Regions from separate parts of the Zobellia sp. B3R18 genome, predicted to be linked through region 2. Evidence: riboswitches for the same ligand, from Rfam matches in the RefSeq annotation. Region 2 holds a riboswitch; each other region holds the start of a gene.
The links. A riboswitch is a leader RNA that binds a small molecule or an ion and turns the genes downstream of it on or off. The one in region 2 is predicted to bind S-adenosylmethionine.

Region 1 (4,493 bases), on a different contig from region 2:
ACATTTCCATTGGCCTGTGCCAAACGTTTAAAAGTTTCCTTGTTCTCTTTTGCGGTAAAGAACAGATCAGAATCTACCCCAATAATATGAATATTGGCATCACTATTTTGCAGGTCTATAAAATTCTGTTCGCCATTTCTCATGACGTCAATAGTCTTGAGCAATTGGTTCATTAATTTATAGGCCGAAAGCTGAAAACGTTCCTGTAATTTTTCACCATGGTGCATTAACCAACTCTCTACGTTAAAAACCTGAAGTTCCTCATTGGTACTTCTTTTAAAACGGTCCTTGAAAGATTCCGGCGTACGGTAACACAACATGGCATGCATGCGTGCATCGTGAACCGGTTGCTTACTATTCACCAAAAATTGCTCCTGAATCTGGCAATTACCTATCAACCAATCGGTAGACTTCCAGTCTGATGCCACAGGAATAAGATGATCCATAATCTTTGGGTTTATGGCTGCCATTTCCCAAGCAATACCACCCCCTAAAGACCCGCCCAAAAGAGCGAACAATTTCTTGATTTCAAGCTTTTGAAGGCCTAACAGGAAAATCCTTGCGATGTCTCCTGCCACGAAATCCTTATAATTATCAATCACAAATTTATCATATCCGTTACCGGGAATATTAAACGATAGGATTGTATATTTTTTGGTATCGATACACTTGCCCTCTCCAATAAGTGCGGACCACCAGCCCTCATCTCCCGTAACATTACTGTTACCGGTTAAGGCATGGTTTACCTGAACTATGGGCGCCGTGTGCAATTCTTGACCGAACAATTGATAAGACAGCTCAATATCTTGAGTTACCCCACTGATCGTGGTATAGTTTGCTAATTTCAAATGATGAAGCATACGATATATGTTAGACCTGACCTCTAATTAAACAGGTCAGGCCTTATTAATTTCTAACAGAAAATTTATATTGATTAAAGTGCTGCGAATGCGTTTTCCAAATCGGCCTTTAAGTCCTCAATATCTTCCAAACCAACGGACAAACGAATTAAATCCTGACCTACACCTGCGCCTACCAATTGCTCCTCATTTAACTGTTGGTGCGTGGTACTGGCCGGGTGAATGATCAATGATTTAGTATCGCCAATATTGGCCAACAATGAGAAAACTTTTGTAGCATCCGTAACTTTTTTAGCAGCCTCAAAACCACCTTTAATTCCAAATGTTACCAATCCGCTTTGACCTTTTGGCAAATATTCTTGAGCAAGATCGTAGTATTTGCTACTCTTAAGACCTGGATAGTTTACCCATGCCACTTCTTCTCTTCCTTCTAACCAAGTAGCCAATTCAAGTGCATTTACACTGTGTTGTTTTATACGTACATTCAAAGTTTCCAAACCTTGTATAATCTGGAAAGCATTAAACGGACTCAAAGCTCCACCAAAATCACGCAATCCTTCTAAAATCAATTTAAAAGTAAAGGCTGCGGCACCTAAAGCTTCGCTATACACTAAACCGTGATATCCAGCAGAAGGTTCTGTAAATTCCGGGAATTTCCCGTTGGTCCAATCAAAAGTTCCGGCATCAATAATAGCACCGCCCAAAGAAGTACCTTGACCGCCAATATATTTAGTAAGTGAGTGAATTACCAAGTTAGCACCGTGCTCAATAGGGTTTAAAAGTGCAGGTGAAGCCACCGTATTATCAACAATAAAAGGAACCTGAGCAGCTTTGGCCTGTTTTGAAATAGCTTTCAAATCAAGCACATCTAATTTAGGGTTACCCAGAGATTCTACAAAAATAGCCCTGGTGTTATCCTGAACTGCTTTACCAAAATTTTCCGGATCGGAAGCATCAACAAAAGTAGTGGTGATTCCCAACCTTGGCAAGGTAACATTCAACAAGTTAAAGGTACCGCCATACAAACTACTGGAAGCTACAATATGGTCTCCCGCTTTCAATAGCGTTAATAAACCCGTTGAAATAGCTGAAGTTCCCGAAGCGAAAACTACTGCTCCGACTCCGCCTTCAACAGCTGCTAAACGCTCTTGAAGAATTTGATTGGTAGGGTTGTTCAATCGTGTATAGATAAAACCAAGTTCTGCCAATGAAAATAAATTGGCGGCATGGTCCGTATCATTAAAAACATACGAGGATGTTTGATAAATAGGCACGGCACGTGTACCACCTGTTTGCGCGGGATCGTGTCCGGCATGTAATGCGTTGGTTGAGAATTTTTGATCACTCATAATCTTTGATTTTTAATTGTTATTTAAAATAATTAAAAGCCCGATACCTTGAACCGAAAATCCGATGCTAGGTAGAATATCAAAAAAGTTATAAGAAAGTAAAAGATTAGTATGAGTAATCTGATTTGTTATCTGTCTCATTTTTATAGAGATAGAATGTAGCACCTTCTCTGCACAGGTGGCAAAGGGTTGCTAAGGTTTCAAAGGGTCTATTCCCTCCACCTTTCTTGATAACTATTCAATACGTGTTTGAACTTTTGGAACTACAAATATATAGTTGGTGAATTTAAATTCACCAACATTTTTGAAAAATTTACAAATTAAACGCTTTTTTCACCTCACCTACCATATCCAACTTCTCCCAAGTGAACAATTCCACTTCTTTTTCGATACGACCGTTATACGGCGATTCAAAAACTTTCTTGATCATTCTTGGTTCTTTACCCATATGGCCATATGCCGCAGATTCCAAATAAATAGGATTTCGCAACTTTAGTCGCTCTTCAATAGCAAACGGACGCATATCAAAAAGGGCTTTGGTCTTTTGGGCAATTTCACCATCCGTAAGGTCTACATTAGACGTTCCGTAGGTATCTACATAAATAGAGGTAGGCTCAACCACGCCAATGGCGTAACTTACCTGTACCAACATCTCGTCCGCAACACCTGCCGCTACTAAATTCTTAGCAATGTGGCGCGCTGCATAGGCCGCACTTCTATCTACTTTACTCGGGTCTTTTCCACTAAAAGCCCCACCACCGTGAGCACCTTTACCTCCGTAAGTATCTACTATAATTTTTCTTCCGGTAAGTCCGGTATCCCCATGAGGACCACCGATTACAAATTTCCCGGTTGGATTGATGTGGTATTTTATTTTATCATCAAATAAATCCTGAATGGCTTTTGGCAATTGCTCTACCACTCTTGGGATTAAAATCTCTACAAGGTCTTCTTTGATTTTTGCCAACATTACCTCATCATCATTATGAAAAGCATCGTGTTGTGTAGATATAACAATAGTATCTATACGTTGCGGCACATTATCATCTGAATACTCAATAGTAACTTGCGATTTGGCATCGGGACGCAAATAATCTATGATTCTACCTTCCCTACGCAACTCCGCCAAATTCTGAAGAATTTTATGCGAAATATCCAAAGCCAACGGCATGTAGTTTTCTGTTTCCTTGGTAGCATAACCGAACATCATACCTTGATCACCAGCTCCTTGTTGCTCTTTCTCGCCACGATCCACACCTTGACTAATATCTTGCGATTGCTCATGAATTAACGAAATAACTCCACAAGAATCTCCACTAAACTGATATTCGCCCTTAGTATAACCAATAGCATTAATTACATCTCTAGCAATGGTCTGAACATCTAGATAAGTATCACTCTTAACCTCACCGGCCAAAACAACCTGGCCCGTAGTTACCAAGGTTTCACAAGCAACTTTACTTTCTGGGTCAAAAGCCAAAAAGTGGTCCAACAAGGCATCGCTTATTTGATCGGCAACTTTATCAGGGTGTCCTTCACTAACAGATTCGGAGGTAAACAAATATGGCATAACAAACTTTTATTTTTTCTAAAAAGGATTTGAAAGAATGCCGGAAGAAGTATGATGTGAAAATTTTCAACATCAACTGCTTTAGCATTTTTTTGTTCTACAATCCCGCTTGGCAAAAACCAATCTTAAATTGGCAATTCAAACAGGTTTAAAACAGAGGTTGCAATCAGTCAAATCCCTCCTCTTTAATTTAATTAGGACGCAAAAGTATAAAAAATGTTCAGATCAAAATATTAATATCGTGTTATTTATTATTTCCTTTTGTAAATACCATGCTCTTTGCACAGGTTTATCAACTATTACAAATCATATTTTAACGATAATAGCAGATAGCGTGGCTGCACATAGTAAACCTGCGTAGTAAAGAATAAATCATTGGTACTGTCACGGTTAAGCGTAGTGGTATTCAATAAATTGGTGCCTTTAATTCCATATTCCCATCGGCTGCCTTGCTTCTGATACGTTAGGGTAGATTCCAAGAAACTATATGTATTGTCAATTGTATTGTCCTTATCCGTGTAATTATAAAAATCATAATCCACATTAAAAATAAAGCTTTTAAGAAAAGAGGCATCAAAACGGGCATACGGTCTACTGGTATAAAATGTAGTTTCTAAATTTCCGTTTTCGTAATTGTTTATCGTATACCTGTATCCCAACTCTAAATTGGGTGCATTCTTAAAATTAGTACTAAGCGCACCCGTATAGTTCTGT
Region 2 (4,493 bases):
GTTTAGAAAAACTTGAAACTGTTGGCAGTAATTTGGCTTTCATTTTTAATATACATCTAACTACGTTATCTGCACTTGAAAATTTAAGTTCTATAGGAGGTAATCTACGGTTTACAATAAATACTAAACTTACGTCGCTAACAGGCTTAGAAAGCTTAACTTCTCTTAATGGAATTGAAATAAATGGTAACGGTAGCCTTACTACACTAACAGGATTAGAAAACATAACTTCAGTTCAGGAATATTTGTTTGTATTGGACAACAATAATCTTACTACGTTACAAGGCTTGAACAATGTAACCTCAGTTGGAAACGGCTTAACCATCGGAAATAATAATAAGCTTAACACACTAACTGGATTGGATAATATAATTTCTGTTGGAGGAAATTTACATATTAGGGGTAATGAAAATCTGGTATCTCTTATAGGTTTGGAAAATCTTAATTCAGTTGGCAACCAAACCGTAATAGGTGATAGTTTCCGTCCCAACCCTAAACTTGAAAATTTTTGTGCACTGACCAATCTATTCACAACCGGTACTTTTAGTACAGTAAGTATCTCAAATAATAAATACAATCCATCTTTTAATGATATATATAACGGTGAATGTGAAGAATTGCCCCAAAGCGGTGGTCTATACGAAGGTTCCATTACTTTAACCTCTCAGGAAGACATAGAGAACTTTGGAACAATAGGCTATACCGAAGTTACTGGAGATGTGATTATAATGGATACTGCTACACCAACTATTACCTCACTTGCAAACCTGGATTACTTAACTACAATTGGGGGCTCATTGACCATTTCTAAAACAGCGGTAACCAATTTGCAAGGTTTACAAAATCTTACATCTATTGGCAATCGTTTGACTATTAGCAATAATAGCAATTTAACCAATATTACGGGCTTAAATAATCTTACGGCTATAGAGGGTAGATATATAAACATCAGTAATAATTCTGAGCTTACTTCTTTGTCGGGTCTGGATAATTTAACTAGGATAAATGGGGAATTAAGAATTGCTAATAACCAAAGCCTTAACTCATTAGTTGGCTTGGGGAATATTACATCTATTAATCTTGCGCTTATTATTACCCAGAACATGGGACTAACTTCTCTGCAAGGACTGAATAGTTTAAATTCAATTGGACAAGGTATTGCGCTTTATGGAAGCGAATATAATACCGTAGGATTACAAATTACGACCAATTCCGAACTTACTTCATTTGCAGGGTTAAATAATGTTACAGCGTTAAAAGGTGATTTGGTTATTAGACACAATGCAAAACTAGTTACACTTGAAGGCTTGGAAAACGTTACTGCGGTTAACGGTCATTTACAAATTTCAAGAAACAGCGAACTTATTTCTCTAAAAGGACTAAACAACATTGCATCTGTACAATATAAATTAGAGGTGTATCAAAATTATAAACTTGCCACTATAATGGATTTAGAAAACCTTACTACAGTAGGTTCTGATTTATCGCTACATGAGAATAAGATTACCTCATTGAACGGCTTTGAAAATCTTAGCTCTGTTGGTGGCATGATTACTATTGGGGCATCGTTTGATGAAGATTTTAATATGGTCTATGGAGGCAATTATAACTTAACCGATTTTTGCGCATTGACCAATTTTATGATCAATGGCAGTTATACGGATGTATTCATTGAACAGAATGCTTATAATCCTACAGTAAACGATATTTCATACGGTAGCTGTAGCCAATAAAACGGCAATAGAGATTTAAATATATTATTCATAGGAACCAACACCTACGTGGTCTTCAAAAGTGTAAAGTAAAAGGTGGTGCCTACGCCCTCTTCACTTTCTAACCAAATGGAACCGTTATAATATTTAATGATTCTTTTAACGATGGACAGACCTATTCCAGATGAGGAACCAGTGCTTTCTAATTTGGTGAAGATTTTAAATATTCTTTCAAAATAATCGGATTTGATCCCAATACCATTATCTTTTACAAAAAACTCATAATGGTCACTTTTATCAATATAGCCCACATCTACGGTGCCCTGTTCCTTATCGCCATAGTTTATTGCATTCTGAATCAGGTTTTGAAAAACCTGCTTAAATCTCCAGGTATTCCCGTACAAACTTGGCATGTTCTCTTGAACCGTAACCTTTATATGGCCGGGCACTAAAATAGTTTCCAAGACTTCTTTAATGAGGATATTAAAATCAACCTGTTTGTCTTCTGATTCTATTTTATCTATAGTGGAATAATCCAGAATTCCCTTTATTAAGAAATTCATCTTTTCTACATTGAACAAGGCCTGATGTAAAGGTTGTATGGTATCCTCTCCCAAAGCTTCCTTATTGTCATCTATAAACCAACTCACCAAAGTGTGAATATTAATGAGAGGGGCTTTTAAATCATGAGATACCACATGGGCATATTCACTTAATTCTTCATTTTGAAGCGATAGATTCTTTAATAGTTCTTCCTTCTTCTTCTCTTGCTCCTTTATCCGTTCTTCACTCTCTTTACGCTGTATGACATTAACCAGCATATTGGCATAAACAAAAAGGATGTCCTTTTCATTATCATCATACTTATTGATTTTTTTGACAGAATCAAAACCGATAAAACCGATCAACTCATTATTCTTGATTTTTGGAATAGTAATTAGACTCTTAATGCCCTGTGGTTCTAAAACGGCTCGTAAACCATGTTCTCCGTCTTCTGGTAATTTGCTCACATCTTCCACAAAGAACGGCTCTCCCTTTTTATGTGCTTCTATCCATTGCGGAATAAAGTCTACAGGTACATTCTGCAAGTTCTCTATTTCCGGTTCTATACCTTCAGAACACCATTCATAAGTGTTTGAAGTGGTGTTATTCACAAAATCATAAGAAAAGATATAGCTTCTGTCCGATTCTACGAATTCGCCAATTTGCTTTAGGGATGCTCTGATAAGTTTATCAATATCCGATAAATCGGAATTAATATGTTTTGTAGAGATACTGATTAACAAATCCTGAAAACGCAGTTGTCTTTCAATGATTTTGTCTTTTTCTAGCTGACTAATAGTTGTATGGTTATCACCTTCATTGGTTGTTGAAAGTTGATTTTCAGCATGTAAGTCTTGTTTTTTCATTCCACTCTTCAATATAATAAGATAAATAGACTTTTTTATCCCTTGGTTAGCAGTTACAAACTAAGTTAAAAAATATGTATTATGTTACTTGACGTACTGTTTACATAGGATTTATACTACTTATTAACTCAAAAGTTTAGGATTTCTTCTAATTGAACCAAAAAAAGTGTGATATAAATTAACTCTTTTTATGAGTTACAGGTAGTTCTTATACCTTATTTTTGCCGCCTTAAAATAATTATCAAGAATCTCAAAAAGAGGAGATAGCAACCTGCAATAACGAGCAAGGTGCTAAAGAGATAAGCCAATTAGTTGGAACAAATGTTAACCCATATGTCTATCTATTTGCTTCTACTTCCTTTTTTAGCATAAAGAAAGAAATGGCAAACATCAAAGATAGAACTCCAAAATTTTCCGCTCTCGTACCCCTATTCATTTTTGTATTTACTTTTTTGGGTGTGGGTATATATCAAAACGATTTCTACGCGTTACCTGCTCCCATTGCAGTAATTGTAGGGATAATTGCTGCCTTCCTAATGTTTGGGCAATCTATAGATTCTAAAATAAAAACGGTCTTAAAAGGCTGCGGAGATGATAAAATACTAACCATGTGTTTGATCTACTTGTTAGCAGGTGCATTCGCTGCAATTACCAACGAAACTGGTAGTGTTGATGCCATTGTTAATATGGGATTGGATTTTATAGCCATTCAATACATCTACGTTGGCATTTTTATTATTGCAGGGTTCTTATCGGTTTCTACCGGAACTTCGGTGGGTGCCATTGTTGCTTTGGCTCCTATTGTAGTGGGATTTGCCGATAAGAGCGGCGCGGATTTGGCCATTTTATGTGGCGCATTGTTAGGAGGTAGCATGTTTGGCGATAATTTATCGGTAATCTCGGATACTACCATTGCAGCTACACAATCCTTAGGTTGTAAAATGAGTGATAAATTCAAGCAGAACATTAAAATTGCCGTACCCGCTGCCCTATTCACTATAGCTATTTTAATCTTTCAGGGTTTGGGATTAAAGTCCGCCGAAACGGAGACTGTAGTTTATAGTTATTCTGTCATCAAAATTATGCCCTATCTTTTGGTCATTGTTCTATCTATTGTAGGAGTGAACGTTTTTGTTACCTTACTATTAGGTTCAGTATTCGCTGGACTTTTGGGGATTGTTTATGGTGATTTTACCCTTATAGAATCTACTAAAATTGCCTATTCTGGATTTACGAACATGACAGAGATTTTCTTGTTGTCTCTATTAACAGGAGGATTGGCCGCTTTAGTAGAACGAAACGGAGGCATAGAGTTTATACTGGTCAACATAAAGAAGCTTATCAAGAACAAAAAAACGGCACAGCTAGGTAT
Region 3 (4,493 bases), on a different contig from region 2:
CAAGGTTTTGAAGAACTTGCTTTGCAATTGAATAAAAATGAACCGACTGAAGCTTTCGCAAAAAGCTATTTGGAAGATGCTAAGGCATTTTTAAAAGCAGTTGAGAAATTTAGACAACAAGAATTGGCAGAAGCCTAAACATGAAATATTCCAACGAAAATAATAACACTTCATCCAATTTAGGCGGTCGTTTTACGGTAATTGGTGCAGGCCCTGGTGATGTTGAGCTTATTACGCTCAAAGCCATCAAGGCATTGGCAAGTGCCAATGTGGTGTTGTACGATGCGTTGGTGTCCGTTGAGTTGCTGGAGTATGCACCCAAAGCCGAACACATTTTCGTGGGCAAAAGAAAAGGGTGTTATGCATACCAACAAGAGCAAATAAACGAGCTCATTGTTAGTAGGGCTAAGACCAATGCTCATGTGGTGCGTCTAAAAGGTGGAGATCCATTTGTATTTGGCCGTGGCGCCGAAGAAATGGAATATGCCGCGAGCCATGGGCTAGACGTTGCTATGGTGCCGGGTATATCCTCATGTTTATCGGTTCCTGCATCACAGAACATTCCGGTTACTAAAAGAGGTGCCGCAGAAAGTTTTTGGGTAATTACAGGAACGACCAAGGAACACAAACTTTCGGGTGATGTTGCTTTGGCCGCAAAAAGTAACGCCACGGTGGTTATTCTTATGGGGATGAGCAAACTGCCACAAATAGCGGAATTGTTCAAAGCCGAGGGCAAATCGGAAACCCCAATTGCTATTGTGCAGAATGGGACCCGAAAAGATGAAAAAATTGCAATTGGTACCATTGCATCTATTATAGGTGAAGTGGAGCGGCAACAGTTGACCAATCCGGCAATAATTATAATAGGTGAAGTAGTAAAACATAGGGCAACCATTTTATCAATTGCCCAAAATCAAGAATTACAGTTAAGTTAATAGTTATGATAAAAACAGATATTCTCATCATTGGCGCAGGCCCAACAGGTCTTTTTACAGTATTTGAAGCAGGCTTGTTAAAGCTAAAATGTCACTTAATAGACGCTTTACCTCAGACAGGTGGCCAATGTTCGGAAATTTATCCAAAGAAACCAATTTATGATATTCCGGCCTTCCCGGAAATTCTCGCAGGAGATTTGGTAACCAATCTTATGGAGCAAATCAAACCTTTTGAAGCGGGTTATACCTTAGGTGAGAGAGCGGAAACATTGGATAAGCAAGAAGACGGTTCTTTTATCGTAACCACTAATAAAGGTACAAAGCACCATGCCCCGGTAGTTGTTATTGCAGGTGGTTTAGGTTCTTTTGAGCCTAGAAAGCCGCCTATTGAGAACATAGCCGATTTTGAGGACAAAGGCGTAGCCTATATCATTAAAGACCCTGAAGTATATAGGGGTAAAAAAGTTGTTATTGCCGGAGGTGGTGATTCTGCTTTGGATTGGGCTATTTTCTTGGCCGATGTAGCTTCTGAAGTTTCTTTAGTGCACCGTAGAAACGAATTTAGAGGAGCTTTGGATTCTGTTGAGAAAGCGGCAGAATTGGCAAAAGCAGGAAAAATAAAATTATTCACGGAAGCCGAAGTGAAAAAGTTGTACGGAGATGACCATTTGGAAGCGGTTGTTATTAAGCATAACGATGCCGAAAAGGGAGAAACCTATGTTGAGGTAGATAACTTTATTCCATTGTTCGGTCTTTCTCCAAAATTAGGTCCAATTGGTGATTGGGGCTTGGAAATTGAGCGTAATGCCATTAAGGTGAACAACGCCAAAGATTACCAAACCAATATACCTGGTGTTTTTGCCATTGGGGATGTAAATACCTACGAAGGAAAACTAAAACTGATTCTATCCGGTTTCCATGAGGCCGCCGTAATGTGTCAATATGCTTACCAATTGATCAACCCCGGTAAGAGATATGTTATGAAGTATACCACTGTAGGTGGGGTAGAAGGTTTTGACGGTAGTAAGAAAGAGGCCAAAAAAGAGGTTGTTCAAAGTATTTCTTAATTAGCTAGTAGTGTGCATATAATTCATAAAAACCTTCTGTTATCTCAATTTACGGAAGGTTTTTATCTAATGTAAAGTGCCAAAAACAGGCATGTTTCTTTGGTTTTGAAGGAGATGTGGTGTTACTTTGCAAATCGTTCATTAAAAATATAGGACTGTTATCAAGAAAGGTGGAGGGAATAGACCCTGTGAAACCTTGGCAACCCTTTTCTTATAAAGAAGGTGCTACATTCTATCCTGGTATGTTTTGGGACAGATAACAAAGAGAGGCAATTACAATTGTCCTTATTCTTTTGCTTGATAATTGTTGGTAGGAAGATTTTAGAGTAACATTTTCAATATAATATAAATTGAATTTGGTTGCGTTTGAACACTCAATTAGAGGAGGAAAAGAAATGAAAAACATTCAAGAGATATTAAAAGAACGCATTTTAGTGTTGGACGGTGCCATGGGTACTATGCTTCAACGCTATAAATTCACCGAAGAGGATTTTAGAGGTGAGCGTTTTAAGGATTGGAAAACCCCTGTTCAAGGCAATAATGATTTATTGTCACTAACACAGCCCGAAGCTATAGCGGAGGTGCATAGAAAATACTTTGCTGCCGGTGCGGACATTGTAGAAACCAACACGTTTTCCAGTACAACAATTGCCATGGCTGATTATGACATGGAAGAATTGGTGTACGATCTTAATTTTGAATCTGCACGTATTGCCAAACAAGTGGCGGATGAGTTTACCGCCAAAGAACCCAATAAGCCTAGGTTTGTAGTAGGCAGTTTGGGGCCAACGAACAAAACGGCCAGTATGTCCCCGGATGTTAATGACCCGGGTTATAGAGCGGTTTCGTTTGATGAATTACGTATAGCTTACAAACAGCAAGTAGAGGCGTTGTTAGATGGGGGTGTAGATATGCTAATGGTAGAGACCATTTTTGATACGTTGAACGCAAAAGCGGCCTTGTTCGCTATAGAAGAAGTAAAGGAAGAACGAAATATAGAAGTGCCCATAATGGTAAGTGGCACAATTACGGATGCTTCGGGCAGAACGCTTTCGGGCCAGACCGCAGAGGCTTTTTTAATTTCCGTTTCACACATTCCTATCTTGTCGGTTGGTTTTAATTGTGCTTTAGGAGCCGATCAATTGGTGCCGCACTTAGAAGTATTGTCCAATAAAACGGAGCATGCCGTTTCGGCACATCCCAATGCAGGTTTGCCCAATGCCTTTGGAGAGTATGATGAAACACCGGAACAGATGGCAGCACAAATCAAGGAATATGTAGAGAAAGGGCTGGTAAACATCGTTGGTGGATGCTGTGGTACTACCCCGGAACATATTGCCGCTATTGCAGAGTTGGTAAGGAAGTATGATCCACGTGCAGTAGCGGCAGTTTAAATAGGCTACGACAAAGAAAAAACTAAAGAAGTTCATCAAGTACTATGAGTAACGACTCAAATATACCAACAACCAATAACCAAAAGCCCGCCAGATTCCTTAAACTATCTGGTTTGGAGCCACTGGTCATCACCCCCGAGAGTAATTTCGTAAATGTGGGCGAGCGTACCAATGTGGCGGGGTCCAAACGATTTTTGCGCCTAATTAAAGAGCGAAAGTTTGAAGAGGCGCTGGATGTGGCCCGGGATCAAGTAGAAGGTGGGGCGCAAATCATCGATATTAATATGGATGATGGTTTAATTGATGGTAAGGAAGCTATGGTAAAGTACTTGAACCTTGTTATTGCCGAACCGGATATTGCTAGAGTACCCATTATGATCGATAGTTCTAAATGGGATATTATTGAGGCCGGTCTTCAGGTAGTGCAGGGTAAATGTGTGGTGAATTCTATCAGCTTAAAAGAAGGCGAAGAAGAATTTATTAATCATGCCAAATTGGTAAAACGGTACGGGGCTGCCGTAATCGTTATGGCTTTTGATGAAGTAGGTCAGGCGGATAATTACGATCGTCGTATTGAGATTTCCAAACGGTCCTATGATATTCTGGTAGACCAAGTAGGTTTTCCTCCAGAGGATATCATTTTTGACTTAAATATATTTCCTGTAGCCACAGGTATGGATGAGCATAAGCTAAATGCCATAGATTTTATTAGGGCTACTAAATGGGTTCGTGAAAACTTGCCGTACGCCAATGTCAGTGGTGGGGTAAGTAATGTTTCATTTTCGTTTCGGGGCAATAATCCCGTGCGTGAGGCCATGCACTCGGTATTCTTGTACCACGCCATAAAAGCGGGTATGAATATGGGAATCGTAAACCCTACAATGTTGGAAATTTACGATGATATTCCCAAGGACTTACTGGAGCACGTAGAGGATGTTATACTTAACCGTAGGGACGATGCCACAGAGCGTCTTCTGGATTTTGCCGAATCTGTAGTAGGTAAGGCCAAAGAGAGCACGGTAGACCTTTCTTGGCGTGAAGAACCTTTGCAGAATAGAATTACAAGAGCCTTGGTAAAAGGTGTTGATCAATATATA

Region 1: linked by a shared signal. The riboswitch ahead of KO513_RS00645 (O-acetylhomoserine aminocarboxypropyltransferase/cysteine synthase family protein) and the one ahead of KO513_RS02000 (Na+/H+ antiporter NhaC family protein) in region 2 are both predicted to bind S-adenosylmethionine.
Region 3: linked by a shared signal. The riboswitch ahead of KO513_RS00555 (homocysteine S-methyltransferase family protein) and the one ahead of KO513_RS02000 (Na+/H+ antiporter NhaC family protein) in region 2 are both predicted to bind S-adenosylmethionine.

The regions. Positions count from the first base shown of each region.
Region 1 covers NZ_JAHKQG010000002.1:143,328-147,820, forward strand. Annotated here, with positions in the region: gene thrA (bifunctional aspartate kinase/homoserine dehydrogenase I) at 1-860, opposite strand, end outside; gene KO513_RS00645 (O-acetylhomoserine aminocarboxypropyltransferase/cysteine synthase family protein) at 935-2,209, opposite strand; SAM riboswitch class I at 2,335-2,446, opposite strand; gene metK (methionine adenosyltransferase) at 2,523-3,779, opposite strand; gene KO513_RS00655 (carboxypeptidase-like regulatory domain-containing protein) at 4,079-4,493, opposite strand, start outside.
Region 2 covers NZ_JAHKQG010000003.1:220,373-224,865, reverse strand. Annotated here, with positions in the region: gene KO513_RS02010 (hypothetical protein) at 1-1,733, shown strand, start outside; gene KO513_RS02005 (GAF domain-containing sensor histidine kinase) at 1,778-3,121, opposite strand; SAM-I-IV-variant riboswitch at 3,355-3,453, shown strand; gene KO513_RS02000 (Na+/H+ antiporter NhaC family protein) at 3,502-4,493, shown strand, end outside.
Region 3 covers NZ_JAHKQG010000002.1:121,758-126,250, reverse strand. Annotated here, with positions in the region: gene KO513_RS00570 (HEPN domain-containing protein) at 1-138, shown strand, start outside; gene cobA (uroporphyrinogen-III C-methyltransferase) at 141-935, shown strand; gene KO513_RS00560 (NAD(P)/FAD-dependent oxidoreductase) at 941-2,002, shown strand; SAM riboswitch class I at 2,158-2,265, shown strand; gene KO513_RS00555 (homocysteine S-methyltransferase family protein) at 2,398-3,396, shown strand; gene metH (methionine synthase) at 3,441-4,493, shown strand, end outside.